4 regions of the Streptomyces sp. NPDC057136 genome follow, and region 4 is predicted to be linked to each of the others. Evidence: riboswitches for the same ligand, from Rfam matches in the RefSeq annotation. Region 4 holds a riboswitch; each other region holds the start of a gene.
What was found. Region 4 has a riboswitch for cyclic di-AMP ahead of ACFT7S_RS25105 (transglycosylase family protein). Riboswitches for the same ligand answer to the same signal wherever they lie in the genome.
Positions count from the first base shown of each region.

Region 1: it holds a riboswitch for cyclic di-AMP, as region 4 does, so the genes downstream of both, ACFT7S_RS20400 (transglycosylase SLT domain-containing protein) here and ACFT7S_RS25105 (transglycosylase family protein) in region 4, are expected to answer to the same signal.
Region 2: it holds a riboswitch for cyclic di-AMP, as region 4 does, so the genes downstream of both, ACFT7S_RS11695 (C40 family peptidase) here and ACFT7S_RS25105 (transglycosylase family protein) in region 4, are expected to answer to the same signal.
Region 3: it holds a riboswitch for cyclic di-AMP, as region 4 does, so the genes downstream of both, ACFT7S_RS31050 (M23 family metallopeptidase) here and ACFT7S_RS25105 (transglycosylase family protein) in region 4, are expected to answer to the same signal.

Region 1 covers NZ_JBHUUV010000016.1:71,920-79,502, reverse strand. Annotated here, with positions in the region: gene ACFT7S_RS20415 (DUF6296 family protein) at 1-190, opposite strand, end outside; gene ACFT7S_RS20410 (PepSY domain-containing protein) at 375-1,229, shown strand; gene ACFT7S_RS20405 (GNAT family N-acetyltransferase) at 1,327-1,827, opposite strand; gene ACFT7S_RS20400 (transglycosylase SLT domain-containing protein) at 1,934-2,764, opposite strand; cyclic di-AMP (ydaO/yuaA leader) riboswitch at 2,769-2,955, opposite strand; partial or broken gene ACFT7S_RS20395 (carbon-nitrogen hydrolase family protein) at 3,254-3,758, opposite strand; partial or broken gene ACFT7S_RS20390 (transposase) at 3,750-3,935, shown strand; gene ACFT7S_RS20385 (DUF5988 family protein) at 3,974-4,180, opposite strand; gene ACFT7S_RS20380 (ATP-binding protein) at 4,286-5,542, opposite strand; gene ACFT7S_RS20375 (cryptochrome/photolyase family protein) at 5,698-7,077, opposite strand; gene ACFT7S_RS20370 (SDR family oxidoreductase) at 7,171-7,583, opposite strand, start outside.
Region 2 covers NZ_JBHUUV010000007.1:112,967-120,549, reverse strand. Annotated here, with positions in the region: gene ACFT7S_RS11705 (ATP-dependent Clp protease proteolytic subunit) at 1-626, shown strand, start outside; gene ACFT7S_RS11700 (hypothetical protein) at 634-942, shown strand; cyclic di-AMP (ydaO/yuaA leader) riboswitch at 1,294-1,479, shown strand; gene ACFT7S_RS11695 (C40 family peptidase) at 1,484-1,954, shown strand; gene ACFT7S_RS11690 (LysE family translocator) at 1,972-2,613, opposite strand; gene ACFT7S_RS11685 (LysR family transcriptional regulator) at 2,686-3,603, shown strand; gene ACFT7S_RS11680 (ATP-binding protein) at 3,622-4,053, opposite strand; gene ACFT7S_RS11675 (8-amino-7-oxononanoate synthase) at 4,255-5,415, opposite strand; gene bioB (biotin synthase BioB) at 5,559-6,761, shown strand; gene ACFT7S_RS11665 (adenosylmethionine--8-amino-7-oxononanoate transaminase) at 6,754-7,583, shown strand, end outside.
Region 3 covers NZ_JBHUUV010000035.1:34,094-41,676, reverse strand. Annotated here, with positions in the region: gene ACFT7S_RS31065 (DNA topoisomerase (ATP-hydrolyzing) subunit A) at 1-839, opposite strand, end outside; gene ACFT7S_RS31060 (M16 family metallopeptidase) at 1,088-2,449, shown strand; gene ACFT7S_RS31055 (M16 family metallopeptidase) at 2,476-3,858, shown strand; cyclic di-AMP (ydaO/yuaA leader) riboswitch at 4,080-4,247, shown strand; gene ACFT7S_RS31050 (M23 family metallopeptidase) at 4,260-5,063, shown strand; gene ACFT7S_RS31045 (GntR family transcriptional regulator) at 5,275-5,991, shown strand; gene ACFT7S_RS31040 (HPr family phosphocarrier protein) at 6,153-6,434, opposite strand; gene ACFT7S_RS31035 (GNAT family N-acetyltransferase) at 6,597-7,583, shown strand, end outside.
Region 4 covers NZ_JBHUUV010000023.1:42,948-50,530, reverse strand. Annotated here, with positions in the region: gene ACFT7S_RS25130 (NAD(P)/FAD-dependent oxidoreductase) at 1-1,080, opposite strand, end outside; gene ACFT7S_RS25125 (exopolyphosphatase) at 1,508-2,449, opposite strand; gene ACFT7S_RS25120 (DUF501 domain-containing protein) at 2,608-3,138, opposite strand; gene ACFT7S_RS25115 (septum formation initiator family protein) at 3,219-3,689, opposite strand; gene eno (phosphopyruvate hydratase) at 3,832-5,118, opposite strand; gene ACFT7S_RS25105 (transglycosylase family protein) at 5,455-6,162, opposite strand; cyclic di-AMP (ydaO/yuaA leader) riboswitch at 6,166-6,337, opposite strand; gene ACFT7S_RS25100 (transglycosylase family protein) at 6,628-7,583, opposite strand, start outside.

The sequences.
Region 1 (7,583 bases), on a different contig from region 4:
CCTGATGGCCGCCGCTGGCCAGCATGCGTACCTCCCCGCGGTCGCTGATCTCCGCGCGCACGATTCCGGTCTCGTCCTCGTACACCGGGTATCCACCCGCCCCCGACCGGTCGGTCATCCGGACGACGACCACGTCGTCCGCCGCGCCGTAGGTCTGGAATATCAGCTCGTAACGCTCCGGGTAATCCATCAGGGCCTCCCGACCGGACGCCGGCGAAAGCCGGAGTCCGTGGCTGTGCCCTCCATTGTTTCGCACCCACGACCGCGGCGCGCCCGGGCGGGATGACCGCCAACGGGCGGAGCCGCGCGGTCGATCGGGTGACCCGTCCCGTAGGACAACATGACCGGCCGGTGCGGGGGCTAGTCATGCGTGTATGAGCCTTGAATTCCGACGAAAAACCACTGTCTCCCCGCGCGCCCGCCGTCTCCGTATCGCAGCCGGTGCGCTGTGCGCCGTCGTCGCCTCCGCGCTGGTCGCGGGATGCGGGCAGGACGGTGGCGACCAGACAGGGGCGGCTACATCGGAGGCCGCCAAGGTCATCCCGAAGCAGACGACCTCCCCGTACGCGAGTCCTTCCGGCAGCCCGTCCGGCCGGGCGCAGCTGACCGAGGACCAGGCCGAACGCAAGAAGCTGATCGAAGCCACCAAGGTCACTTTCGACAAGGCGGCCACGACCGCGGTCGGGGCCGTACCGGGCAGCAAGCTGGCCGAGCTCGATCTGGAGGGCCTGGACGACGACACCGACCGGCGCACCGACGCGAGCGCGAGCACCTCGCCGAACGGAAGCGCGAGCCCCGGCGGCACGGCCAGCCCGAGCGGCAGTCCCACCGGCAGCGCCTCTCCGAGCGGCAGCCCCAGCCCGAGCGGCAGCGGCGCCGGTCCGCAGTGGGTCGCAGAGGTCGTCGAGAAGGACGGAACCGCGCACACCGTCCGTATCGACGGGGTCTCAGGCAAGGTGATCGAGACGTCCGAGGACGCCGATCAGGACGCGGCCGACAAGAGCAAGATGGCCGACTGGATCACCAAGGCGACGCAGACGCCCGAGCAGGCGGCCAAGGTCGCCACGGACAAGACGAAGGGGACGGTCACCTCGATCGGCCTGGACACCAACGACGACGACACCCTTGTCTGGGCCGTCGACGTCGTCGCCGCGGACTGGAACAAGACCGAGTTCGAGGTGGACGCGGCCAGCGGCAAGATCCTCCGCGAGGAGACCGACAGCGACTGACGCCCGGCGGGGCTGTCCCTGCGCGGCGGTGGCGGGCCGGACGTCGGCTCGCCACCGCCCCCGCCCAAATCCCGCTCTGTTCCCTATGACCCGTGGGTCAGGGGAGCAGCGCGTCCGCGTCCAGCGACCGTTCGTAGGAGAGCCCCGGGTGGCCGTCGAGCACGGTCTCGCCGGTGCGTACGAATCCCGTGCGGGCCAGTACGGCCTGGGAGCCGGCGTTGTCCAGCGTGGTCGAGGCCCGCAGGGCGGTCAGACCGTATTCCGTGGCGGCCAGGACGCATATCCGGCGGACGGCGGTCGTGGCCAGGCCCTGGCCGGCGGCCTTCTCGGCGATGCGGTATCCGAGGTCGGCGGAACCGTCCGCCACATCCACCAGATTCACCCGGCCCAGCACCTCGTCCCCATCGCCCACCAGCACATGGAAATAGCACAGCCCGTCGGCCTGTTCGGCCAGGAGGCTGCTGTGCCGTGCGTCGAATCGTGCGAAGTACTCGTCGCCGCGGTCCGGAACCGAGGCGCCGAAGTAGGCCCGGTTCTCCTGCTCGAAGGCGAGCAGGGCAGCGGCGTGGTCGTGGCGCAGGAGCTGGAGTTCGGGCATGGGCGCGAGTCTTCCACGGCCCGCGCATACGCGGAACTGCCGGGTGGTGAGGGCCCGTCGGACCCTCACCACCCGGCAGTTCTGAACCGCGGCCGATGCCAGGGGATCAGTAGGCGCCGAATACGTTGTCGATGGAGCCGTACTTGTCGGCGGCGTAGTTGCACGCGGCGGTGATGTTGGCGACCGGGTCGAAGATATCCGTCGACGTACCGGGCACGTGGTACGCCTGGAACGTCGGGTCGATGACCTGGAGAAGGCCCTTGGACGGAGTGCCCGCGGTGGCGTTCGAGTCCCAGTTGTTGACGATCTGCGGGTTGCCCGAGGACTCGCGCATGATGTTGCGGTGGATGCCCTCGTAGGTGCCGGGGATGCCGTTCTTGGCCATGACGGCCAGCGATTCCTTGATCCAGCCGTCGAGGTCGTTCGTGTACGTCGCGGCCTTCGCGGTCTTCGCGGCGGCGGGGGCGGCGGTCTTCGCGGCCGGCGTGCTCGACCGCTCGGAGCGGTCGGCGCGGTCGCTGCCCGCAGCGGCGCGGTCGGAGGACGAACCGGAAGCCCTGGCTGTGGCCTTGGCGCCCACGGTCAGCTTCAGACCCGGGCGAATCAGAGCCGGATTGTCACCGATGGCCTTCTTGTTGTCCTTGTACAGCCTCTGCCAGCCGCCATCCAGGGAATGCGCATCGGCGATCTTGTGCAGGGAATCACCCTTGACGACGGAATAGCTGGTGATCCCGGCCTTCTGCGCGGTGATTTCCTTGGCAGGGGCGGCCGCCGGGCCCAATGCCTTTTCGGCGGCGACCGATTGTGCCGGCGCGGCGGAAGCGGTGGTGGCGCCGATCACCGGAAGAGCGAGGATGGCTCCGCCTGCGGTCACGGCGACGAGACCGCGGGTCAGGGGGCTGGACTTGGTACGGCGGTGCTTACCCATCGTGGGCATGGTGAATTCCTCTCCGGCGCCTACGAGGTGAGCTGTCGGGTTCAGGCTGGAGATGCCTGGCCGCAGGTGCATGCGACTTAACCCCGAGCCGTTCCGCATAACGGATCGGCGACTTACCTGGGTCCCCCGCTCCTGCCGGGCGTGAGTGGTCTGGGTTTCCGGACGGCGGCAGGATTCGGCGTTCCATCCGGATTGAGGGTGACCGTAAGCGAGAAAAGCCGAAGGGGACAAGCCCCGAATTCCGGATCACAATTCATTTGCAAGATCGACGAACGGGATCGCCGGTGAATTCACCCGAACCGCGAAGTCAACTCTCTTCCCGCAGAAGGGATGCGGGGCACAGGTCAGGAACCTGTCAATCCCGGACGTGACGCTGGCCACTGAGTCCGAAAAGGGCGATTTGCGTGAAGAGAGTGAACGCAATTCGGGCGAAAAGAATGCTATGAGCTATAGGGGGTTATTGCTGAGAAAAGTCCGTATTGGGTTCATTTATTTACCTTGTGTATGGATTGGTCCTGCGGGGTCGGCTGGAACGCCGCCGTACATCGGCAGAGGGATCCGGTGGCCGTAGCGTGCGAGCTGGTCCCACGGCCGGTTGAGTCCGGCGGAACCGTACGTACGGACCCGCGTGACGGTGTCGAGATCGAGGACGTCCACCAGGACCTCCTCGCCCGCCCCGGCCTGCTGGCGCACGATTCCCTCGGGATCGACGATCGTGCTGGCGCCGACGCCGGCCGGGTCGGCCGCGTTGAGATTGACGACGTAGAGCTGATTGGTCCAGGCGTTGGCGCGCGCAGACCAGTTCCATCTCCCGGTCCCGCGTCGTGGTGAGGGTGGGCTGGAGGATGACTTCGGCGCCGAGCCGGGCCAGCTGCCTTGCGGTCTCCGGGAATGATCCGTCGTAACAGATGGCGAGACCGGCGCGGCCGATTCCTGGCAGGTCGAAGACGACGAACTCGCTTCCCGGGCTTGCCTGTTCGTAGGAGGCCGCCACGGCGGCAGACCACCAGCATTCGACAAGCAGCTCTACAAACACCGCAACGTCGTCGAGCGATGCTTCAACCGGCTGAAGCAGTACCGTGCGATCGCCACCCGGTACGACAAAACCCACGAATCCTACGAGGCCGCGATCACCATCGCCTCACTCCTACTCTGGATCCAACCCCTTTGAAGACACGACCCAGGGCCTGTCGTTGTCGACGGCTGCGGCTAGCCGGGTACTTCCGTGCGCTCCCACCATTCGTAGACGGGCAACTGACCCTCGGAAGTCTTCTCCTGACGGTCCGTCGCCTTGAAGTGTTCGTACCCGCCCCGGAACGGGATCTTGACGTCGGGCCCGGGTTCCGTGACGGAAACGATCCGCTCAGGGAGATCGTCGGGGCCGCCTTCGAGGACTGCTTTCGTTTCGTTGGCCATGGAAGGAAAGTCTGCCCGGAGAGCTGCCCGGCTCCTCCATGACGCGCCGACGGTGCGGCATCGTACGGGGAGGGCGCCGGGCAGTCCGGGCAGTCCGGTATCCGCTCAGGTCCGTGCGTGGGTGGTGATGTCGGCGGTGAACTCGGTGATGACGGCCGGGGTGACGGTCGGCCGGCACTGGCTGAGGGCGGCGAGATAGTCGTCGGTGTCCGCGCCGGCCTCGGCGACGTCGCGTTCGAAGGCGGCCTGGGCGGCGGTCCGGGCCGCGTGCTCGATGTCGGCCGGGGTGAACAACTCGCTCGCCACGACCAGCGCGTCCACGTCGACGTCGTCCCGCCGGGCCGAATGGCGCGACCAGATCGCCGCCCGGGCCGCCGCGTCCGGGGTGCCGATCGGGACCAGGTAGTCGAAACGTCCAGGACGGAGGAACGCCGGGTCCAGCGAGCGGATGGAGTTGGTGGCGCACACCAGCAGCCGCTCGTCCCGCTCACGGAAGCCCGGTATGAGTTTGAGGAGTTCGTTGGTGACGCCGTGCATGCCGGGCTCCGGACGCTCTCCTCGTACGGGAGCTATCTCCTCGACCTCGTCGATGAAGACCAGCACCCGTTCCAGCTCCGCGATCCGGGCGAAGGCCGTGCGCAGTGCGGCGGCGAGATTTCCCTCGTCGGCCAGGCGGGACGGCAGCAGTTCGACGAAGGGCCAGCCGAGGCGGGAGGCGATGGCCCGGGCGAAGGTGGTCTTGCCGGTCCCCGGTGGACCGAACAGGGTGATGGCGCGGGGCGGGACGACGCCGTGGCGGGCCGCACGCTCGGGTTCGGCCAGTGGCATGACGACACGGCGCTCGATGAGGCTCTTCTCCGCCTCCATGCCGGCCACCTTGTCCCACAGATCACCGGACAGCACCCGGCCGCCCAGCTCCTCCAGGAGGTCGGCAGGGGTGCCCGTGGCCGGTTCGGCCTTCTCGAAGTAGGCGACGGCGGGCCGCCGCGTGTAGCCGGCCTTCCGCAGCCCCTCGCCGAGCAGCTCCTCCTCCGCCAGCACATAGGCGATGCGGCGCACCCGCGCCTCGATCAGCCGGCGTTCGAGCTCCACCAGCAGCGCACTGGCCAGGCCCCGGCCGCGCCAGGCCGGTTCGATGGCGATCCGCATCACCCAGGCCCGGCCACCCGACACATGGGCCAGTGCCGCGCCGATGGGCCGCCCGCGGTGGACGGCGACCACTGCGGGCTGGCGCGACGTCAGGGCGCTGATGCACTCGGCAAGGGAGAAGACGGACTCCTGGCCGAGATTCGCTGTCGAATCGATGAGATGGACGACCGCCGCCAGATCGTCCTCGCGGTAGTCATGGATGAGCCAGTTCACGTGCCGCTCCTCGCCTCGGGGTGGTCCCGGAGACGCTAGATCCCCAGCGGCCGGCCGTCGTGCGACGTCGAGGACAACACCACGGCCGTAGTCGTACGAAAGGGAAGCGGTACGAGCGGTGGCTTTCCGGGTACGGGGTGGCGGCTGCGGGAGCCTCACGCCAGGTCGCGCGCCTCCTTGAACCGGGCGAGCCCCTCCGCCAGTCCCACGACAGGCTCCGGGTACGCGCACCGCGCCCGCGCCGGGCCGGGCAGCTTCCACGGCTCGTGCACCGCGCCGCCCTCGATGCCCCTCAGCTCGGGCACCCAACGGCGCACGTACACGCCTTGGGGGTCGTACCTCTTGCCCTGGAGTACGGGGTTGAGTACGCGATTGGGCCGGCTGTCCGTGCCCGTACCCGCCACCCACTGCCAGTTGAGCTGGTTGTTGGCGACATCGCCGTCCACCAGCAGCTCGAGGAAGTGCCGGGCGCCGATCCGCCAGTCGACGTACAGGGTCTTGGCGAGGAAACTCGCGGTGAGCAGGCGTCCGCGGTTGTGCATCCATCCCTCGTGGCGCAGTTGGCGCATGGCGGCGTCCACGACCGGATATCCGGTCCGGCCCTCCTGCCACGCGGCGATGTCGTCGGCCGCGGACCGTTCGGTGCGCCACCGGTCCCGCCGTGTCCGGTAGTCGGCGTGCGCGGCCGCCGGACGGGCGGCCAGGACCTGATGGTGGAAGTCCCGCCAGCACAGCTGGCGTACGAAGGCGTCGGCGCCCGGTCCGCCCGTCGCACGGGCCCGGTGGATCAGCTCCGCGGGGGAGAGGGTTCCCAGGTGCAGATCGGGGGAGAGCCGCGAGGTGGCGTCGCCCGCCAGATCGTCGTGGCGGTCCTCGTACGCCGCGATCCCGTCGCGGCACCACGCGGCGAACCGCTTACGCGCCTCGGTCTCGCCGCCCCGGGCCAGCCCTTCGGCGACACCCGTCACGGCCGCACGCGAGGGGACGGCCTCCGAGCCGGGACCGTGCGGCACGCGTACCGCACGGGGGGCCGCGAACACCTCCCGTACGGGCTGCCCGGACCACCGCCGGAAGTACGGCGTGAACACCGCGAAGTGGTCGGAACCCGAGCCCGACGGGGTCACCGCGCCCGGGGCGACGGCGGTGATCACGGCGTCATGGACGTGCAGACGGCATCCCTGCGATTCCAGGGCGGTACGGAGCCCCTCCTCGCGCAGGTGCGCGTACGCGGTCACTCCCGCGGCCATGTACACGTCCCGGGACTCCGCCTCGGCGGCGATGCGGCACACCTCCTCGGCCGGCCGGCCCGAGCGGATCACCAGACGTCCGCCGCGGTCACGGAGGCCGGCGTCGAGGTCGGCGAGACAGTCGGCGAGGAAGGCGCGACGGTTGGGCACGCCGAAACCCACGTCCGAGATGTCGTCGTCGAGGACGAACAGCGGCACCACCTCGTCCGCCGCCGCGAGTGCCGCGTGCAGGGGCGGATTGTCGTGCAGCCGCAGATTGGAGGTGAACAGGACGACTGCGACGGTCATGGGGGTACCTCTGACAGGAGTCGAAGCGGAACGCTGACACCTTCTGTCGCGCCGCACTCTTTGGTTGCGGCGTTCAGCCAAGTGCCGTTGATTTCACCCGCGCGCGGGTGTCGTGTCCTCGGCGGCCGCGAGCGCGACATTGCGGGCCATGCCGCCGAAGACGACGGCGTGGAAGGGGGACACGCTCCACCAATAGGCGTGGCCCAGCAGACCGCGCGGGTGGAACACGGCCCGCTGGCGGTAGTGGGACCGTCCGTCGGAGCTTTTCTCGCAGTACATCTCCAGCCAGGCCAGCCCCGGCAGGCGCATCTCCGCGCGCAGCCGCAGCAGCCGCCCCGGCCGGATCTCCTCGACCCGCCAGAAATCCAGCGAGTCCCCCACCCTGAGCCGTTCGGCGTCCCGCCTGCCCCGGCGCAGCCCCACCCCGCCGATCAGCCGGTCGAGCCAGCCCCGTACGGCCCAGGCCAGCGGGAACGAGTACCAGCCGTTGTCGCCGCCGATGCCCT
Region 2 (7,583 bases), on a different contig from region 4:
CCGCCGCCCGTTACGTACTGCCGGAGTTCACCGAGCGCACCGCGACCGGAACCCGGACCCTCGACCCGTACTCGAAGCTGCTGTCCGAGCGGATCGTCTTCCTGGGCACGCCCGTGGACGACACCGCGACGACCGACCTCATCGCTCAGTTCATGTACCTGGAGCACGCGGAGCCCGACCGGCCGATCTCGCTGTACATCAACTCCCCCGGCGGCTCGTTCACCGCCATGGCCGCGATCTACGACACGATGCAGTTCCTCACCTGCGAGGTGGAGACCTTCTGCCTCGGCCAGGCCGGCTCCTCCGCGGCCGTCCTGCTCGCGGCCGGCGCGCCGGGCCGGCGACATGCCCTGCCCGGCGCCCGGGTAGTCATTCAGCAGCCCTCCCTGCCCGAGGCCGTGCGGGGCCAGCCCTCCGATCTGGAGATCGAGGCACGGGAGTTGATGCGCGTGCGCGAGATGCTCACGGGAATGCTGGTCCGGCACACCGGCCGGTCCGCGGAGCAAGTCACCGCCGACCTCGACCGGGACACCATCCTCGACGCCACGGCCGCCAAGGCGTACGGGATGGTGGACCACGTCATGGAGAAGCGCAGTCCGTCCCAGCCGCCGCACCCCGCGAGGTGAACCGCCGATGCTGCCACCGGAGTTCCCGCCGCTCCCCGCACTGACCCGTGCCGAGGGGGAGTTCATCGACTGCTACCTGGAAGTGCTCGACCAAGTGGGCCGGATCAACCCGGCCCGCGGCAGCGACACCTACAGCGCGCTCCGGGCTGCGCAGGCGCTGGCCTCCCGGGCGGGAGCGCTGCGTGACGCCCTCGTCTCCATGCACGAGCGGGGCGAAACGCAGATCCATGCGGGCACCCTGGCGCGGGCGTTGCGGGTGCTCGACGGGGAGCGGCGCGCGGAGCGGGTCACCGTACCGCCCGTCGGCACGAGTTGATCAACTGCTTCCCCGACTCCCCTTCCCGACCGGCTCTTCGCGCACACTCTCCCGACACGCCCGGCACTCGGAGCGAATTCCCTCGCTCGTTCGGCGTAGACCGTTCCCCTTTCGAGGGACAGCTCAACTTGTGCAATGCGTGCGGGCCGTGAGCGGAATTCAGCGCTCCGCCGCTGGTACGAGGCCGGTCGGGAAGCTCGCCTCCCGACTCAAATCCACCCTGTCCACCCAAATGGATCATTCGTGACGAGCCTCACATAACACCGATTCAACTCAGAAAACAGACACCGAGTGAGTCAAGATCCCTGGGACGACAAGCCCCCGCCACCGCGGCGGGGCGGTCCGGGCGGACGCCGAGTCCTGCCGCTGTCCGGATGACTGGTCGACAGGAGTGGATCGGCAGGAGTGGAGGACCCGAGCACAACGGGTCGACCGGGTGACCGGCCGTCCCTCGGGGTGAAGCCGCCATGTGCGGCCGGGCAACTTCGCCAGCCCGAACCCGACAGGTCATCCTTCACAGGCGGCTGACGAAGGGTTGCGCATGTCTGCGCAGGTTCGTGTCCCGTCACTTCTCGCCCGAGCCGGTACGGCCTCGGCACTCACTCTCGCCATCGGCACCACCATGCTGGCCCCGGGCATCGTGAACGATGCCGAGGCCGCCACCCATTCGACGAAGGCGCTCAGCATCGCCGCCTCGAAGAAGGGTTCGCCCTACCAATACGGTGCCGCAGGCCCCCGCCGGTTCGACTGTTCGGGGCTGACGCTGTACTCGTTCAAGAGGGTGGGCAAGAAACTTCCCCGCACGGCCCAGCAGCAGTACAACAAGACCCGCCACATCTCCTCGTCGCAGCGTAAACGCGGCGATCTGGTCTTCTTCCACTACGGCCGCAGCGTCTACCACGTGGGCATTTACGCCGGCCGCGGCCGGATCTGGCACTCCCCGAAGTCCGGCTCCGTCGTGCGCCTGGAGCGAATCTGGTCCAAGAGCGTCTGGTACGGGCGGGTGCGCTGACCGGCGCCCCTGCTGTCTCAGTGCAGCAGGGGCCCGCCCACCAGCACGAGCCCGAGCGCGGTGAGCGCCGCGCCACTGCCGCCCTCGATCGCCCTGGCGGTACGCGGCCGACGCAGCCACCGGCCGAGCCGGTCCACGAGCAGGGCCACGGCCGGGAACCAGATGAGCGCCAGCAGCACGACGACCGCGGCGAGAAGCAGTGTCCTCGGCAAGGGCGGCCGGCCGTCCGGAACGAACTGGGGCAGCAGGCTGAGGAAGAGGACGGGCGCCTTGGGGTTCAGGGCATTGGTGAGGAACCCCTGACGCAGCGAGCGCCCGAGCGCTTCGGGTGTCTCCCGCGGTGCCGTGTCCTGATCCGCTCCGGCCGTCGCCGGGCGCCGCCGTATCGCGTACAGCGCGCTGAGTCCTAGGTAGAGCACGTACGCGCCGCCGAGCAGCTGGACGGTGCGGAAGAGCACGGGCATCGTCACCAGCACCGCGGCGAGGCCCGCCACGGCGAGCGCGGTGTGCACCAGCAGACCCCCGGCGACTCCCAGCGCGGTGGCCACCCCGGCCCTGCGCGAGGCCAGGGCATTGCGTACGACCACGGTGAAGTCGGCGCCCGGCAGCGCCACCATTCCCGCGGCGACTCCGGTGAAGGCCAGCAGTTGTGCGTCCATGGGTACACCATGGACGCACCGAGCCCTTAGCGTGTACTTGCAATCTTCTGGGTCTGCCAAAAGGAATGCTTAATGTACGACCCGACGCGCCTGGCGGCGCTGGTGGCGGTCGCCGAGGCGGGTTCGATCACGCGTGCCGCAGCCCGTCTGGGCTACACGGCCCCCGCACTCTCCCAGCAGCTGGCCAAACTGGAGCGGGAGGCCGGTGCGGAGCTGTTGGTACGCCACCACCGCGGCGCACGGCTCACGGCGGCGGGTGAGCTGCTGGCCGGACGGGCTCGGAGGGTGCTGGACGAGATGAACCAGGCCCGCCACGAGCTGGCGCGGCTTGCCGGGCTGTCGGGCGGGCGGCTGAGGGTCGCCACCTTCACCACGGCCGGCATTCATCTGCTGCCTCCGGTCCTGAGCGCGTTCCGGCGGGCCCATCCGGACGTCGAGCTGACCGTCACGGATCTGGAGCCGCCAGGCGGGGTCGCCGCCGTGGCCTCGGGCGAGGTGGATCTCGCGCTGACGCACGCGTATGAGCCGGCTGTCGCCGATCCGCCGCCTGCGGGGGTCACCGTCGAGCCGCTGCTGGTCGAGGAGCTGGTCCTGATCACCGCCGTCGGGCAGGTCCTCTCGGAGGGCACGGGGCGGCTGCCGGTCACGGAGCTCGCCGGCCGTCCCCTGATCAGCAGTGCGCCGACGCATCCGCCCCGGCGCGGTGTGGAGAGGGCCCTGGCCGAGGCGGGGGCGACGCCGGCCGTGGTCTGCGAGTCCCCCGGCTACGCGCTGGTGTGCGCACTGGTCAGTGCGGGGCTCGGGGCGGCCGTGGTGCCGGAGATGGTCGCCGCGATGTCACCGACGCCGCTGGCGGTGCGGCGGCTCGACCCCGCCGCCTTCCGGCGGACCATTTCGGTGGTGCACCGCGGTGACCGGGCGACCGCGGCGGCAGCGACCCTGACGGCGCTGTTGCGCAGCGGCTTCGGCCGCGCGGCCGCTGGGCAGTGATGGACCGTTTCGGCGGGGTCAGCTCTGGACAGGGACGGTCCACGGCAACGCGATCGAGACGGTCTTGCCCCCGTCGGCCGTGGGGCTGACGGTGAGCCGCCCGCCGCACTCCTTGGCCAGACAGCGGATGATGACCATGCCGCGCCCGTTGTCCTGCTGGACGGCCGCGGGCAGCCGCCGGGGCCAGCGGGGGTGACTGTCCGTCACCCCGACGTACAGCTCCTCGTCCCGGTCCAGCCGGAGGTCCACGGTGAAGGTGGGCGACTGGCCGAGGGTGTGCTGGACGGCGTTGGTGGCCAGTTCGGAAACGATCAGACGGATGCTGTCGGCGATCTCGGCGTCGTCCGGGAGGCCCCACTCGGTGAGGACCCGGGCCACATATCTGCGCGCCGAGGACACCGAGACCGGATCGCTCGGCAGAGTGACGGATGCTTCTTGCTGGTCTGCCATGCGGCGCCGTCCCTTCCCGGCCCGGCCGATCGAGATCGGCCGGGGTTGTGCTTCGCGCCAGATTGACACTGATGCTGCCCTCTGTAACGACGATGCACCAAGATATGCATATACCTGTCGCCCAAAGCGGTGAACTCTGCCACGGAAGACTGCATGGGGGCGACGCCCCGGAACCCGTACCGGAGGACGGCGATCGACCCCTCAGCCGACCTGGGCCGACGCCCCTTCGGGAGCGGTCCGTACGATCGTGTCCACCGCGGCCGAGACCTGCTCCGGCGTCAGATCGGCCCGCGCGGTCAGCCGCAGCCGCGAGATCCCGTCCGGTACCGACGGCGGCCGGAAGCAGCCCACCGCGATTCCAGCCGCGCGGCAGTCGGCCGCCCAGCGCACCGCCGAGTCCGCGGACGGCGCCCGGACGGCGACCACCGCGGCGTCGGGGCGGGCTGCCGTGAGCCCGGCCGCGGTCAGCCGTTCGTACAGGGCCGTGGCCACCGCACGGGCGCGGTCCGCCCTCTCCGGTTCGCGCCTCAGCAGGTCCAGTGCGCCCAGGGCCCCGCCGGCCGCCGCCGGGGCGAGTCCGGTGTCGAAGATGAATGTGCGGGCCGTGTTGACCAGGTGGTCGATGACCCGGGCCGGTCCGAGGACCGCACCGCCCTGGCTGCCCAGCGACTTGGACAGGGTGAGCGTGGCGACGATCCCCTCGCCGCCCGCGAGCCCGACGGCGGCGAGCGCGCCGCGCCCGCCTTCCCCGAGGACGCCCAGCCCATGCGCGTCGTCGACCAGCAGTGCGGCGCCCTCGGCCCGGCACGCGTCGGCGAGTTCCGTCAGCGGAGCGGCGTCGCCGTCCACCGAGAAGACCGAGTCGGTCACCGCCAGGGCCCGTCCGTCGTGCGCGTGCAGGGCCTTGCGTACGGCGTCGGGCTCCGCGTGCGGCACCACGGCCGTCGCGGCCCGGGAGAGCCGGCATCCGTCGACGATCGAGGCGTGGTTGCCGGCGTCGGAGACGATCAGGGAGCCGTGGCCGGAAAGTGCGGTGAGGGCGGCGAGGTTGGCCGCGTATCCGGAGGAGAACACCAGGGCCGCTTCGAAGCCACAGAACGCGGCCAGTTCGGTTTCGAGTGCGGCGTGCAGGGCGGTGGTACCGGTGACGAGTCGCGATCCGGTGGCACCCGCGCCCCATCGATGTGCCGCCTCGGCGGCCGCCGCGGTGACCTCGGGGTGCCGGGTGAGACCCAGATAGTCGTTGCTCGCGAGGTCCAGCAGTTCCGTTTCGGCGGGGCGCGGCCGCAGGGTGCGGACGAGTCCGGCAGCGGCACGGCGGCGGGCCTCGTCGTCGATCCAGTCGAACGGGGCGAAGGACATGTGGTGGTCCCTTTTGTAGGCAGCTCACAGACCCTAGCCGGGGGCGCAGCAGGTCAGGGTGTGGCAATACCCACACCCTTCGCCGCCTCTTCTGTCTGGTTCCTCCTTGGCCGATGGCCGTGCCGTACGTCAGGATCATCGCCATGGACCTGCTGAACACGCTGGTGGACAAGGGGCTGCGGCGCGAACTGCCGACCCGTGAAGAAGCGCTCGCCGTGCTGGCGACCTCCGACGACGAACTGCTCGACGTGGTGGCCGCCGCGGGCCGGGTGCGCCGCCAGTGGTTCGGGCGGCGCGTGAAACTGAACTATCTGGTCAACCTCAAGTCCGGGCTCTGCCCCGAGGACTGCTCGTACTGCTCGCAGCGGCTCGGGTCGAAGGCGGAGATCCTCAAGTACACGTGGCTGAAGCCGGACGAGGCGTCCAAGGCGGCGGCCGCCGGGGTGGCGGGCGGCGCGAAGCGTGTCTGCCTGGTGGCGAGCGGCCGCGGTCCGACGGACCGCGATGTCGACCGGGTGTCGCAGACCATCGAGGCGATCAAGGACCAGAACGAGGGCGTCGAGGTGTGCGCCTGTCTCGGTCTGCTCTCCGACGGACAGGCCGAGCGGCTGCGCTCGGCCGGCGCCGACGCGTACAACCACAATCTCAATACGTCCGAGGGGACGTACGGCGAGATCACCACCACGCACACCTACGCGGACCGGGTGGAGACCGTGCAGCAGGCGCAGGCCGCCGGGCTGTCCGCCTGCTCCGGGCTGATCGCCGGCATGGGTGAGAGCGACGCGGACCTGGTCGACGTCGTCTTCTCGCTGCGCGAGCTGGACCCGGACTCGGTACCGGTGAACTTCCTCATCCCGTTCGAGGGCACCCCGCTCGCGAAGGAGTGGAACCTCACCCCGCAGCGCTGCCTGCGCATTCTCGCGATGGTCCGGTTCGTCTGCCCTGATGTCGAGGTGCGGCTCGCGGGCGGGCGCGAGGTCCATCTGCGGTCGATGCAGCCCCTCGCCCTGAACCTGGTCAACTCGATCTTCCTGGGTGACTACCTCACCAGTGAGGGGCAGGCCGGCCAGACCGACCTGGACATGATCGCGGACGCCGGTTTCGAGGTGGAGGGTGCGGGCACGACGACGCTGCCCCAGCACCGTACGCAGGCCGGCGGTGGCTGCGGCTCGCACGAAGGGGGCTGCGCGCCCTGCGGCGACACGGCCGACAAGCCGGAAGACGCGCCTGTCGCGGATGCCTCCGAAGTGCCGGCCGCGGATGTCCCCGAGGTGCCGACCGCACGCACGGACCTCGTGGCGGTCCGCCGTCGCGGCGCCGGTACGGACCTCGCGCCCAATGCCTGAGCCGCTCTCCCCCGCCGCATTGCGCGCCCTGGACCGGGCCCATGTCTGGCACCCCTACGGCCCGATGCCGGGCCGCCAGGAACCGCTGGTCGTGGAGTCCGCGTCCGGGGTACGGCTCCGGCTCGCCGAAGAAGCGTACGGGCAGCGCGAGTTGGTGGACGGCATGTCGTCCTGGTGGTCCGCTGTGCACGGGTACAACCACCCGGTCCTCAACGAGGCGGCGCGCGGCCAGCTGGACCGGATGAGCCATGTGATGTTCGGCGGGCTCACCCATGAGCCCGCCGTGCGGCTGGCGACCCGGCTGGTGGAGATCACCCCGGAGCCGTTGCAGCATGTTTTCCTCGCCGACTCCGGTTCGGTGTCGGTCGAGGTGGCAGTGAAGATGTGCCTGCAGTTCTGGCGCTCGGCCGGACAACCGGCCAAACAGCGGCTGCTGACCTGGCGCGGCGGCTACCACGGGGACACCTGGCAGCCGATGTCGGTGTGCGATCCCGAGGGCGGGATGCATGAGCTGTGGTCGGGCGCGCTGCCGCGGCAGGTCTTCGCGGACGCTCCGCCGGACGGCTTCGACTCGGAGCCGGACGACGCCTACGTCACGCATCTGCGAGGGCTGATCGCGGACCACGCCCATGAGCTGGCCGCCGTGATCGTGGAGCCGGTGGTGCAAGGCGCGGGGGGCATGCGGTTCCACTCGCCGGCGTATCTGCGGGTACTCCGCGAGGCGTGCGACGAGCATGACGTGCTGCTGGTGTTCGACGAGATCGCCACGGGTTTCGGGCGTACGGGCACGCTGTTCGCAGCCGGGCATGCCGGTGTCTCGCC
Region 3 (7,583 bases), on a different contig from region 4:
GGGCCGACGGTGAAGGGCAGTTCGGTGACGACGAGGCCCTTGCGGCGGGCCGTGACGTCCTCCACGGCGACCGTGGCACGGATCTTGAACGTGCCGCGGCCTGCCGCGTACGCGTCCTTGATCCCGCCGAGGCCGACGATCCGGCCCCCGGTCGGCAGGTCCGGACCCGGGACGAACCGCATCAGGGTCTCCAGGTCCGCGCCCGGGTGCCTGATGAGGTGGCGGGCGGCGGCGATGACCTCGCCCAGGTTGTGCGGCGGCATGTTGGTCGCCATACCGACCGCGATCCCGGTCGTGCCGTTGACCAGGAGGTTCGGGTACGCCGCGGGGAGGACGACCGGCTCGCGCTCCTGGCCGTCGTAGTTCGACTGGTAGTCGACGGTGTCCTCGTCGATCGACTCCGTCATCAGCGAGGTGGCGTCGGCCATACGGCACTCGGTGTACCGCATGGCGGCGGGCGGGTCGTCGTTACCGAGCGAGCCGAAGTTGCCGTGTCCGTCGACGAGCGGGAGGCGCATCGAGAACGGCTGTGCCATGCGTACCAGCGCGTCGTAGATCGACGCGTCGCCGTGCGGGTGCAGCTTACCCATCACTTCGCCGACGACGCGGGCGCACTTCACATAGCCGCGGTCGGGGCGGAGCCCCATCTCGTTCATCTGGGACACGATGCGGCGGTGCACCGGCTTCATGCCGTCGCGGGCGTCGGGCAGGGCCCTGGAGTAGATCACCGAGTAGGCGTACTCGAGGAAGGAGCCCTGCATTTCGTCGACGACGTCGATATCGAGGATTCTCTCCTCGAAGTCGTCCGGCGGCGGGGTCTTCGTGCTGCGGCGGGCCATCGCTGCTGCGACTCCTTCACGGATTCTGTTCGGCAACCTCAGGTTCTGACGCGGACCATTGTGGACCGCCGCACTGACAACGCCGACCTCGACCCGTCCGAAGCGGTCCTGCGGGCCCCGCGGGAGGCACCGTTTACGGCAGCATCTACGACAACATCCACGGATCGGGAACTTCGCCAGGTGCCGGTGCGCTTGCTTAGAGTGGCAGGTCTGGCAGGAAAACCTGTATCGCGATCGAAGGGACGTACATGCCCATGGGTCACACGGCCACAGCTCAGGCCGGCTCCGGCGGCAGAACAGCGACCGAGCACCGCCTGGCCAACGGCCTGCGTGTGGTGCTCTCGGAGGACCATCTGACCCCGGTCGCCGCGGTCTGTCTCTGGTACGACGTCGGTTCACGCCACGAGGTCAAGGGGCGTACCGGTCTGGCTCACCTCTTCGAGCACCTGATGTTCCAGGGCTCGGGCCAGGTCAAGGGGAACGGGCACTTCGAGCTCGTACAGGGAGCCGGTGGTTCGCTGAACGGCACGACCAGTTTCGAGCGGACCAACTACTTCGAGGTCATGCCCACGCACCAGCTGGAGCTCGCGCTCTGGCTGGAGGCCGACCGCATGGGCTCGCTCCTCGCCGCGCTCGACGAGGAGTCCATGGAGAACCAGCGCGACGTCGTGAAGAACGAGCGCCGCCAGCGGTACGACAACGTTCCGTACGGCACGGCCTTCGAGAAGCTGACGGCCCTCGCCTACCCGGAGGGCCACCCGTACCACCACACCCCCATCGGTTCGATGACCGACCTGGACGCGGCGACCCTCGAGGACGCGCGTACGTTCTTCCGTACGTACTACGCGCCCAACAACGCGGTGCTCTCGGTGGTCGGCGACATCGACCCGGAGGAGACGCTCGCCTGGGTCGAGAAGTACTTCGGTTCCATCCCGGCCCACGACGGCAAGCAGCCGCCGCGTGACGGCACGCTGCCCGGCATCATCGGTGAGCAGCTGCGCGAAGTGGTCCACGCGGAGGTCCCGGCGCGCGCGCTGATGGCCGCCTACCGGCTGCCGCACGACGGCACCCGGGAGTGCGACGCGGCGGATCTGGCGCTGACCGTGCTCGGCGGCGGCGAGTCCTCCCGGCTGCACAACCGGCTGGTCCGCCGCGACCGTACGGCGGTGGCGGCCGGGTTCGGGCTGCTGAGGCTGTCCGGGGCGCCTTCGCTCGGCTGGCTGGACGTCAAGACGTCCGGCGGGGTCGAGGTGCCGGAGATCGAGGCCGCGGTCGACGAGGAGCTGGCCAGGTTCGCAGCCGAGGGCCCCACGCCCGAGGAAATGGAGCGGGCCCAGGCGCAGTTGGAGCGCGAGTGGCTGGACCGGCTCGGTACGGTCGAGGGCCGCGCCGATGAACTGTGCCGGTACGCCGTGCTGTTCGGCGACCCGCAGCTGGCCCTGACGGCCGTGCAGCGGGTGCTCGACGTCACTGCGGAGGAGGTCCAGGCGGCCGCCAAGGCCTGCCTGCGCCCCGACAACCGCGCGGTCCTGGTCTACGAACCGGTCGAAGCGCCGGCCGACGCCGATGCCGAAGCCGGCACCGACACGCAGGAAGGGGCGGAGCAGTGAGCGACGCCGCTGTGACTGGAGTAGCGATGGAGTACCACCCGCAGCCGACCGCGGGCGTGGCCAGGCCCTGGGCCTTCCCCGCACCTGAGCGTGGCGCCCTGCCCAACGGCCTCACCGTGCTGCGCTGTCACCGCCCCGGCCAGCAGGTGGTCGCGGTGGAGATCTTCCTGGACGCGCCGCTGGACGCGGAGCCCGAGGGCCTCGACGGTGTGGCCACGATCATGGCGCGCGCCCTGTCCGAGGGCACGGACAAGCGCTCCGCCGAGGAGTTCGCCGCCGAGCTGGAGCGCTGCGGCGCGACTCTCGACGCGCACGCCGACCACCCCGGTCTCCGGGTCTCGCTGGAGGTCCCGGTCTCCCGGCTGACCAAGGCGCTCGGGCTGGTCGCCGAAGCGCTGCGGGCGCCCGCCTTCTCCGAGAGCGAGATCGAGCGTCTGGTGGGCAACCGCCTCGACGAGATCCCGCACGAGCAGGCCAACCCCGCCCGCCGGGCGGCCAAGCAGCTCTCCAAGGAGCTCTTCCCCGCCACGGCGCGGATGTCGCGTCCGCGGCAGGGCACCGAGGAGACGGTGGCGCGGATCGACGCAGCGGCCGTGCGCGCCTTCTACGACGCACACGTCCGTCCGTCCACCGCGACGGCGGTCGTCGTCGGCGACCTCACCGGGGTCGACGTGGACGCGCTCCTCGCCGACACCGTCGGTGACTGGTCGGGCAACTCCGCCGAGCCCCGCCCGGTCCCGCCCATCACCGCCGACGACCGCGGCCGCGTGGTGATCGTGGACCGTCCCGGAGCGGTGCAGACGCAGCTGCTGATCGGCCGCATCGGCGCCGACCGGCACGACAGCGTCTGGCCGGCCCAGGTCCTCGGCACGTACTGCCTGGGCGGCACCCTCACCTCGCGGCTGGACCGCGTGCTGCGCGAGGAGAAGGGCTACACCTACGGCGTACGCGCCTTCGGGCAGGTGCTGCGCTCGACGGCTCCCGGCTCCTCGTCCGGGCGCACCGGAGCGGCGATGCTCGCCATCAGCGGCTCGGTGGACACGGAGTCCACGGGGCCGGCGCTGGACGACCTCTGGAAGGTGTTGCGGACGCTGGCGGCCGACGGGCTCACCGACGCCGAGCGCGAGACGGCCGTGCAGAACCTCGTGGGCGTCGCCCCGCTGAAGTTCGAGACGGCGGCCTCCGTGGCGGGCACCCTCGCCGACCAGGTCGAGCAGCACCTCCCGGACGACTACCAGGCCCAGCTGTACGCGCGGCTGGCCGAGACGGGCACGGTCGAGGCGACGGCCGCGGTGGTCAACGCGTTCCCGGTGGACCGGCTGGTCACGGTGCTCGTCGGTGACGCCTCCCAGATCGCGGACCCCGTCCGCGCACTGGGAATCGGCGAGGTGTCGGTCGTCAGCGGCTGACGAGCGGTCTGCTCTCCGACGTACTCACAAATGCACACAAAGAGGACCCCGATGGGCAAGTTCCCCTCGGGGTCCTTCCCTTTTGTCCGACTTTGATGCGGAGGTTACCTGTCTGCCCTGTGGGATGTACTACAAATCAGCCTGTCCGTTTGGTGATTGAAAGTGACCCCGTTTAGCGTCGGCTCGGCTGTCCGTCATGTGTATGCCGCATCCGTGGCGCCGGGCAGCCATCGCCGAGTCCCCGTCAGGCGCGAGCCTGGGGAGCCGGGGACCCATGAAGTCCCTGGGGTGAATCGGACGTCTGCGCTCCTTCGGGGCGGAGAGGCCCGTAGGAGACCTTCCTGCTCCGAACCCGTCAGCTAACCCGGTAGGCGAGAAGGAAGGAAAGGATCAGCCCCTCCATGGCGTTCACCCGTGCCACCGGGAAGCACCGTGCTCCGAGCCGCCTGACGCGCAAGAGTGCTCGGGTCGCCGGCATCGCGGCTCTGGCCACCACAGGCGTCATCGGCGGGATGGCCTCTCCGGCCCTCGCCGCCGACGAGGCCCGTACCGTCAGCGACACCGGCCTGACCCAGGCGGTTGCCATCGACGGCACCCTTGCCGACCAGATCGCCGCCCAGGCCGAGGCCCAGGAGCAGCAGGCCGAGGCCGCCGCGAAGGCCAAGGCTGTCGCCGAGGCCAAGGCCAAGGCGGAAGCCAGGGCGAAGGCGGAAGCGAAGCGCAAGGCGGAGGCCCGCGCCAAGGAGATCCGTGAGGCCGAGGCCCGCGCCGCCCGCGCGGCCGAGCGCAAGCGGCTGAACTCCTTCCACCTCCCGGTCGCCGGTTCGTTCGTCACCACCGGCTACAAGTCCAGCGGCTCCCTGTGGTCCTCGGGCAGCCACTCGGGTGTCGACTTCCGCGCCGCGTCCGGCTCCTCCGTCGTCGCCGTCGGTGCAGGCACGGTCGTCGAGGCCGGCTGGGGCGGGGCGTACGGCAACAACATCGTGCTCCGGATGACGGACGGCACGTACACCCAGTACGGCCACCTCTCCTCGATCGGTGTCTCCGTCGGTCAGAGCGTCACCTCCGGGCAGCAGATAGGCATCTCCGGCTCGACCGGCAACTCCACCGGACCGCACCTGCACTTCGAGGCCCGGACCAGCCCCGAGTACGGCTCCGACATGGACCCCGTCGCGTACCTGCGCTCGCACGGTCTGAACGTCTGACCACGCGTCGCACCACAGCGCTTCCCGAAGGCCTCGGCTCCCCGCCGGGGCCTTCGGCGTATCGCCCGGAGTCTGTCCGCCGAAGCCTTCCGTGGCCAGAAGATATCCCTGGATTCCGCTCTGCCGTCGGAAATTCGGGCTCATTGCAATAGAGTCGCAGAACAGGCGTCGATCGGCCGCGTTTCGCGGGGATTAAGGCGGAGGTTCGGATATGCGCATTCCCGCGCATTCGGTATGCACGGCAATCCGTGACGACATCGTCTCCGGTGTCTTCGATCGCGGCAGCCGCCTCACCGAGGAGTTGCTCGCGCGTCGATACGGGGTCTCGCGCGTCCCGGTGCGCGAGGCCCTGCGCACGCTGGAGTCCGAGGGGTTCGTCGTCACGAGGCGCCATGCCGGCGCGTGCGTGGCCGAGCCCACCGAGCAGGAGGCCGCCGACCTCCTGGAGGTTCGGATGCTGCTGGAGCCGCTCGGCGCGGCGCGGGCCGCGCAGCGGCGCACCGAGGCGCACCTCAAGGTGCTGCGCGGCCTGGTCAGGCTGGGCCAGGAGCGGGTGCGGCGGGGCGAGGGCGAGGATCTGCGCTCCCTGGGCGGCTGGTTCCACGAGACGCTCGCGCAGGCGTCGGGCAGCCCCGGCCTCATCGCGCTGCTCACCCAGCTCAGGCACAAGATCACCTGGATGTACGCGGTCGAGCAGCCCGTACGGCCCGCGGAGTCCTGGGCCGAGCACGGGGCGATCGTGGACGCGGTCGCCCGCGGTGACGCGGACCGGGCCAGGGCGCTGGCCGTCCAGCACGCCGAGCGTGCGGTCGCGGCCCATCGGCTGCGCCGTCCGGACGCCCGCCCCGACCGGCCGGGACGCAGTCCAGTGCCGTCCCGGGTGAGCACTTCGCAACACGCCGTAAACATCGCGGGCGTCCGTCATTAACAATTACGCCGTATACAAAGAAGGTAATTCCGCAGGGCTTTCTTTGTGCTGCCTGAATTGAAGTCGGTCCGGCGCCTTTTCGGAAACGAAAAAGTCGCGGCACCCGTTCAGGGGTGCCGCGACTCGGTCGCAGAATTGATTCCGGTCGGATCCGACCGGAATCAGACCGTCTCCGGAAGCTCCTCGAGCCCCTCGGTGACCAGCTTGGCCAGGCGGTCAAGGGCGACTTCGGCGTTGTCCGCCTCGGATGCGAGCACGATCTCCTCGCCGCCGGTGGCGCCCAGGCCGAGCACCGCGAGCATCGACGCGGCGTTCACCGGGTTGCCGTCGGCCTTGGCGATCGTCACAGGGACGCCGGAGGCCGTGGCGGCACGGACGAAGATGGAAGCGGGGCGGGCGTGCAGGCCCTCGGCCCAACCGACGTTGACGCGGCGCTCAGCCATGGTTCTGCCCTTCACGAATCAATGGTTGTCTAGACCAGTCTCTCATGCAGTGCGCACTGCTGTGCCCGGTCCAGGGCCCGGCCGCGGCGGCCGGTCGAGCACCCTCAGACTGCCCCGGCCCCGATCCCTCCGCGACCGGTGCGTCAGCCGTAGGCTTTGCCCATGCAGCCCACGCCGGAGCAGAGTCCGCATCACGCGTACCCCGACCACTGGGAAGCGGACGTGGTGCTCCGCGACGGTGGCACCGCGCGCATCAGGCCGATCACGACCGACGACGCCGAGCGGCTGGTCAGCTTCTACGAGCAGGTCTCCGACGAGTCGAAGTACTACCGCTTCTTCGCTCCGTACCCGCGTCTCTCCGCCAAGGACGTGCACCGCTTCACCCATCACGACTACGTCGACCGGGTCGGTCTCGCCGTCACGACCGGCGGCGAGTTCATCGCCACCGTGCGCTACGACCGCATCGACGCACAGGGCCGGCCCGCCACCGCCCCCGCCGACGAGGCCGAGGTCGCCTTCCTCGTCCAGGACGCCCACCAGGGCCGCGGGGTGGCCTCCGCGCTCCTCGAACACATCGCCGCGGTCGCCCGCGAGCGGGGCATCCGCCGCTTCGCCGCCGAGGTGCTGCCCGCCAACAACAAGATGATCAAAGTGTTCCGGGACGCCGGCTACACCCAGCGGCGCAGCTTCGAGGACGGCTCCGTCCACCTCACGCTCGACCTCGAACCGACCGCCGAATCCCTCGCCGTCCAGCGCGGCCGCGAACAGCGCGCCGAATCGCGGTCGGTGCAGCGGCTCCTCGCCCCCGGCTCCGTCGCCGTCGTCGGCACCGGCCGCACCCCCGGCGGGGTCGGCCGCACCGTGCTGCGCAACCTCCTCGGTTCCGGCTACACCGGACGTACGTACGCCGTGAACCGGGCCTTCGACGCCGGCCTGACCGAGATCGACGGGGTCCCCGCGCACCGGTCCGTCGGCGAGATCGACGAGCGGGTCGACCTCGCGGTCCTCGCCGTGCCCGCAGACCGGGTGCCAGAGGCTGTCGCCGACTGCGGTGAGCACGGCGTCCGGGGACTTGTCGTCCTCTCCGCCGGATACGCCGAGCAGGGCGCCGAAGGGCGTGAGCGGCAGCGCGAACTCGTCCGCCAGGCA
Region 4 (7,583 bases):
GTTGGCGTGGCTGTAGTCGCTCTGCGGGAAGCCGCGCATCCCGGAGATGACGTTGTCGCCGAGGACCTTGGCCTGACGCAGCGCGTGCTGGGCGTTCGGCGGGCACCAGGCGTTCGGGTTGCCGGCCTTGCGGCCGACCAGGTCCGGAACCTGGGCGTTGTCGCCCGCGGCCCAGATGTAGTCGGTGCCCTGCACCTGGAGCTTCTCGGAGGTGTCGACGTGACCACGCGGGCCGAGCGGCAGACCGAAGCGGGCCAGTGCCGGGTTCGGCTTCACGCCGGCCGTCCACACGATGGTGCTGGAGTCGACCTCGAGGCCGTTCTTCAGCACGACGTGACCGTCGACGCACGAGTCCATGGAGGTGGAGAGGTAGATCTCCACACCGCGGCCCTCGAGGTGCTCCTTGCCGTACGCGCCCAGCTTCGGGCCGACCTCGGGAAGGATCTTGTCGGCGGCGTCGACGAGGATGAAGCGCATGTCCTCGCGCTTCACGTTCGTGTAGTACTTCGCCGCGTCCCGGGCCATGTCCTCGACCTCACCGATGGTCTCCGCACCGGCGAAACCGCCGCCCACGAAGACGAACGTGAGCGCCTTGCGGCGGACGTCCTCATCGGTCGTCGAGTCAGCCTTGTCCAGCTGCTCGAGGACGTGGTTGCGCAGGCCGATCGACTCCTCGATGCCCTTCATGCCGATGCCCTGCTCGGCGAGGCCGGGGATCGGGAAGGTACGGGAGACCGCGCCCATCGCGATGACGAGGTAGTCGAAGGGCAGCTCGTAGGCCTCGCCGACGAGCGGCGCGACCGTGGCGACCTTGCGGTCCTGGTCAATGGTGGTGACGCGACCGGTGAGCACCTCGGCCTTCGGCAGGACGCGTCGCAGCGGGACGACGACATGCCGAGGGGAGATGCTGCCGGCAGCAGCTTCGGGGAGGAAGGGCTGGTACGTCATGTACGAGCGAGGGTCGACAACCGTGACGGTCGCCTCCCCGTAGCGCATCTTCTTCAGAATGCGACGAGCTGCGTACAGGCCTACGTACCCACCGCCTACAACGAGGATCCTGGGACGCTCCGTGGTGCTCATGCCATCGAGTATCCACCCCCCTCGGGGCACCTGCTCGTGAGCCCCTTCACAAGCTATCCGCTCCCCTCTGCTACACTCCGCCGCCCACGTGACCCAGGTCATGGCACCTGAGGGGAACCACGGTGCCGTAGCGAACGTTGTTCACCGCTTGTGAGCTGGCCCTTGTGGCTTCGGAGGGGCTGAACCACGGCTTCGGTTCACCCACGCGCAACATGCGCGGAACCCGTCCGCACCCGCGCCGCGAGGGCCCTCCGGCAGCCGTTGCGGCCCCCGATGGGCCGAACAGCACCCAACCGGGCCGAATTCCTTGTGAAGAAGTTCACGAAGTTCGTCGCGGCGGGTCCCCGAAGGGGCCTCGCGAGCACCCCTGAACGGCTCAGAGGTGCAGGCCGGAGTGCGTTTGAGCGAGCGTCAGAGGCGGCTGCGGCTACGCCACCGAGAGCGCGATCCCGTCCAGAATGTCGTGCTCGCTGACCACGACTTCACGGGCTCCGGTCCGCTCCATGACGGCGAGCAGGATCAGCGCCCCCGAGGCGATCACATCGACCCGTCCCGGGTGCATCGCGGGGATCGCGGCGCGCTCCTCGTGCGTGGAGCCGATCAGCCGCCCGGTGATCTTCTGGACCTGTTCGAAGGAGACCCGGGAGTGGTGGATCGCCTCGGGGTCGTACTCCGTCAGTTCCAGGGCGATCGCGGCCACCGTGGTGACCGTGCCGGCCAGGCCGACGAGCGTGGCGGCCTCCGCGATCGGCACGGTCTCCACGGCGAGGTCCAGGGCGGCGCCGATGTCCGCGCGGATCGCGGCGACCCGGGCGGGGGTGGGCGGGTCCACGACGGTGCCGTCCTGGACCAGGTGACGTTCGGTCATCCGTACGCAGCCCATGTCCACTGACCTGGCCGCGCGGACCTCGTCGTCGCCGACCACGAACTCGGTGGAGCCGCCGCCGATGTCCACGACGAGATACGGCTTCGCCAGGTGGTCGCTGCCGGCCAGCTCCTTGGTGGCGCCGTCGAAGGAGAGCTGCGCCTCCTGGTCGCCGGTGATGACCTCGGGCTCGACGCCCAGGATGTCCAGGACGCCCCGGACGAACTCGTCGCTGTTCTCCGCGTCGCGCGAGGCCGAGGTGGCGACGAAGCGAAGCCGCTCGGCCCCCAGCTCCTTGATCACCGCGGCGTACTCGCGGCAGGCGCCGAAGGTGCGCTCCAGCGCCTCGGGGTCCAGCCGCCCGGTCCGGTCGACGCCCTGACCGAGACGCACGATCTGCATCCGGCGGTCGAGCTCGGTGAGCTCGCCCGTAGCGGGGTCGGCGTCGGCGACGAGCAGACGGATGGAGTTGGTACCGCAGTCGATGGCGGCAACGCGGGTCATACGGGCTCCTGTGGTGGTGGTGTCGGAGGCTCGGCCCCCGGGCCCCCGGCTCTTCAACCGCCGGACAACCAAGCCCGTCCGGCGATTGAGGACATCTTTCAGCCCCTCCGGCGTTCGAGGACCGGGGTCCGGGGCGGAGGGGCTGGGGGTGCGGGAGGTCAGGCCTCGTCGGCGCCGCACGGCGATACGCACGGCCCCTTCGCCCACCACTCCGGCAGCATCGCGATCGCCTCGTCGCCCAGCGGGTTCACCCCGGGGCCGGCCGCCAGCGAGTGGCCGACCAGGACGTGCAGGCACTTCACCCGGTCCGGCATGCCGCCCGCGCTCGGGAAGCCCTCCAGGACCTCGATGGCGTCGCGGCGCGCGATGTAGTCCTCGTGCGCCGCGCGGTACGCGGCGGCGAGCTCCGGGTCCGTCTGCAGACGCTCGGTCATCTCCTTCATGACCCCGTTGGCCTCCAGCGTGCCGATCGCGGAAGCGGCACGCGGACAGGTCAGATAGAAGGTCGTCGGGAACGGCGTGCCGTCCTCCAGACGGGGCTGCGTCTCGACCACGTCCGGGTTGCCGCACGGGCAGCGGTGCGCGATGGCGCGCAGTCCGCGCGGCGGGCGCCCGAGCTGCTGCTGGAACGCGGCGATGTCCGCGTCGGTGGGCGTGGTGGACTCGGTCTGCGGAGGGGGGGTTTCCATGCCTGCCTTGGTTCTGCTCGAAGGTGCTTCTCAGATGGTGCGGGTGGTGCACGTGGTGCGGGTCGGTCGCGTGGTGCCGGTCAGTCGCGGTCGGCGGTGTCCACGCCGTCCCAGAGGTTCGAGTGCCACGCACGGTCCGTCGTGCCCGGCTCCCCGCGGCGGTCCTCGGCCGCGCCGGGGTCGATCACGGTGTAACCGGTCTCCCCCGGACGTACGTAATGAAGGTGCTCGCGGGCCAGCCGCCGGATGTACGCGTCGTCCTTGAGCCGCGCCTTCTCGTCGCGCAGCTCCTCGGTCCGCTGGCGTGCCTTCTGCGACAGGCGCTCCTGGTCGGCGATCGCCTCGCGCTGGGAGACGTACTGCCGCATCGGGTACGCGAGCGCGACCACGAGGGAGCAGACGACCAGGGCGAGGAACGCGGCGCGGCCAGTGAGCCGCGAGCGGCGGGCCTGGCGTCGGTTCTGGGACCGGTAGACGCGGGCCGCGGTCTGCTCACCGAGCAGTCGCAGCCTGGTCGCGGTGGAGAACTGGTCGCGGTCCTTCCCGGCCATCTCTCACGCCTCCCCATTACACACGTCGGTCCCCGCACACGGTACGGGACCGAGTGCGGGGACGGACGGAGGCTGGTGACTTCGGCCCGCGAGGGGCCGGTGGTCAGCCCTGGGAGCCGGCGATCAGCCCTTGCTGTGCTTATCAGTTCGCAAAGCGAAACCGCGGGAACGCCGAGCGGCCCGCGTACACCGCCGCGTCGTCGAGGATCTCCTCGATGCGCAGCAGCTGGTTGTACTTGGCGACACGGTCCGAGCGGGCCGGGGCGCCGGTCTTGATCTGACCGCAGTTCACGGCGACGGCGAGGTCGGCGATGGTGACGTCCTCGGTCTCACCGGAGCGGTGCGACATCATGCACTTGAAGCCGTTGCGCTGGGCCATCTCGACGGCGTCCAGGGTCTCGGTCAGCGAACCGATCTGGTTGACCTTGACGAGCAGGGCGTTCGCGGAGCCCTCCTCGATGCCACGGGCCAGACGCTCCGGGTTGGTGACGAACAGGTCGTCACCGACGATCTGCACCTTGGAGCCGAGCTTCTCGGTGATGACCTTCCAGCCGGCCCAGTCGTCCTCGTACAGCGGGTCCTCGATGGAGACCAGCGGGTACGCGGAGACGAGCTCCTCGTAGTACTCGGTCATCTCGGCGGCCGAGCGGGACTTGCCCTCGAACTCGTACTTGCCGTCCTTGTAGAACTCGGACGCGGCGACGTCGAGCGCGAGGCCGACGTCGCGGCCGGGAACGTAACCGGCCTCCTTGATGGCCTCGACGATGAGGTCCAGCGCGGCGCGGTTGGACTCCAGGTTCGGGGCGAAGCCGCCCTCGTCACCGAGACCGGTCGACAGGCCCTTGGTCTTCAGGACCTTCTTCAGCGTGTGGTAGATCTCCGCGCCCCAGCGCAGGGCCTCGGAGAAGGACTCCGCACCGATCGGCGCGATCATGAACTCCTGGATGTCCACGTTGGAGTCGGCGTGCGAGCCGCCGTTCAGGATGTTCATCATCGGAACGGGCAGCAGGTGCGCGTTCGGGCCGCCGAGGTAGCGGAAGAGCGGCAGGTCGGACGCCTCGGAGGCGGCGTGCGCCACGGCCAGCGAGACGCCGAGGATGGCGTTGGCGCCGAGCGAGCCCTTGTTCTCGGTGGCGTCCAGGTCGAACATCGCCTGGTCGATGAGGCGCTGCTCGGTGGCGTCGTACCCGACGAGCTCCGGGCCGATCTGCTCGATGACGGCGAGGACGGCCTTCTCGACGCCCTTGCCCATGTAACGGTTGGGGTCTCCGTCGCGAAGCTCAATGGCCTCGAACGCACCGGTGGAGGCGCCGGACGGAACAGCAGCACGTCCCGTGCTGCCGTCGTCGAGGCCAACCTCGACCTCGACCGTGGGGTTGCCCCGGGAGTCGAGGATTTCCCTGGCTACGACGACGTCGATGGACGGCACGAGGCATCTCCTTCTGGGATATGACACTGGTTGTGCAGGGTCACTGTGGCCTTGCGACACGAGCCTATCCGGCCGGACCCCATCGGCCAGCCGGGCGCCCGTCCCCTGGGACGAAAAAGGACCCAACGGTATGCATTCACGGGCAAAGGTCCAGAAATTTACTGACCAGTAACTACAACACTTGAACGATCAACGTCACCGGAGCGGAAAAACCGCGCGAAATCACTGGCGCGGAAAAACCCCGACCCGGCACGCACGGGGGAGAGCGCACCGGGTCGGGAGCAAAGGGGGAGGGATGCCGCCGGACACCCTCCCGGGGGAGGAGAGTCCCAGGTACTACTTCGTCAGGTGGAGCTGCTGGCCCGGGAAGATCAGGTCGGCGTCCTTGACGATGTCGTCGTTCAGCTTGAACAGCTTCTCCCAGCCGCCCTTGACGTCGCGCTTCTCGGCGATCTTGCTGAGGGTGTCGCCGGCCTTGACCTTGTACTCGCCGTCACCCTTCTTGACCTTCTCGCCGGTCGGGGTGGTGACGGTCTTGGGCGCCTCGGTCTTCGGGGCGGTGCGCTGCTCGCTGCGCGTGGTGGGCTGCTCGGCCTGACGCTCCGGCTGGGCCTGCTGCTCGTCGGCGCTGTCCTGCGTGGAGCCGGTGTCGACACCCGGGTCCACACCGTCATTGGTCAGGTTGCCGGCACCGGCGCAGGCCCAGGCACCCGGGCCCTGCATGTCGAGAAGCTTCTCGGCGGCGGCGATCTGCTGCGACTTGGTGGCCAGGTCGGCGCGGGAGGCGTACTGCGTACCGCCGGCGGCGGCCCAGCTGGACTCCGAGAACTGCAGGCCGCCGTAGTAGCCGTTGCCGGTGTTGATGGACCAGTTGCCACCGGACTCACACTGGGCGACGGCGTCCCACGTGGCGACCGAGGCGGCGGAGGCGCCGGTCGCACCCATCAGCGGGACGACGACTGCGGCACCGGCGACACCGGCGAGCGTGGCGACACGGACGGCCTTGGACGGGCGGCGGTGCTTGGCCTTGCTGGAAAACAGCATGGAGCTTCTCCTCACCGACGCCTACGAGGTGAGCTGTCGGGTTCGGGCCAAGTGAGTTGCCCGGTCGCACGTCCTAGCACGCGACTTCACCCCAAGCCGGTCCTGAGTCGTCTTGCGACGATCGGGCCCGGCACTTACCTGGGTCCCCCGCTCCTGCCTACGGCGCTTTACGCGTCTGTTCCCTTCGACCGACGGCAGGATTCGGCGTGACGGTCGACGGGGCCCGCGGTGCGAGCGGTTCTGACCGTAAACATAGCCAACCCCGACATTCAAAGAGGGACATATCGACCATTCATGCCCTAGTCACCCTGGACGAATGAACGTTTCCGCAGGTCGGAGGGGGCGCAGACGTACCACCCGGACGCGACACGCCAGTTGCAGCAAAGAGACCCATGTCTCACTTACGTATAAGTGGACATAGGCCCCTGAACTACCCCTGATTTTGGGGTGTTTTCCCGAATTGGATCAGTTGCGCTTGGAGCCCTCCGCGCCGTCCAGCAGCCCCAGATCGAGGGTCTGGCCGGGAAGGATGAGGTCCGGGTCGGAGCCGAGCGCGCCCTTGTTGGCCTCGTACAGCTCGGTCCAGCCGCCGGGAACCTTCTGTGCGTCAGCAATCGCCCAGAGGTTGTCGCCGGGCCGGACGGTGTAGTCACCGTCCGGGCTCGCCGTACCCGTGTCGCGCGCCTGGTCGTCACCGCGCGAAGCGTGCCGGCCGGAGTCGCGCCCGTCGCCCTGGTCCGCGTCCCGGCTCGCCTCGGGGGCCGGCGTGCCGCGGTGCTTGCCGCCACCCTGGTCCGTGCCCGCCGGGTCTTCGGACGCCTCGGGGGACGGCGTGGCGGTGGGCGGGGCCGTCGCACCGGAGCCCTCGGACCCGGCCGTGTCGCCGGTCGCGCCGTTCTTGTCGGACTCGCCCGCGGTATCCGACTCGCCGGACTTATCGCTCTCGTCCTTCTTGTTCGCTTCGTCCTTCGCTCCGTCCGTCGCGTCGTCCGACGGAGTGCCGGACGAGTCGTCGGTCGGGAGCAGCGAGTCCGAAGGGTCGGCGGAGGGTACGCCGCCCGGGTCGACGCCCGGCAGGGCCCCGTCCAGCGCGAGCCCGGAAATCACCGCGCAGCTCGGCCATGCCTGCGGGCCCTGGTCCTCCAGGACCTTCTCCGCGACGGATATCTGCTGCGAGCGGCTGGCGAGGTCGGCGCGGGGCGCGTACGCCGAGCCGCCGTACGCCGACCAGGTGTCCTGGGAGAACTGCAGGCCGCCGTAGTAGCCGTTGCCCAGGTCCGCGCTCCACATGCCGCCGCTCTCGCACTCGGCGACCCGGTCCCAGGTCGACGCGTCTGCGGCGTGCGCACCGGTCGCACCGAGCAGCGGGATGGCGATGGCCGATCCCGTCACGCCTGCGGCGACGACGATGGCGGGTGCCT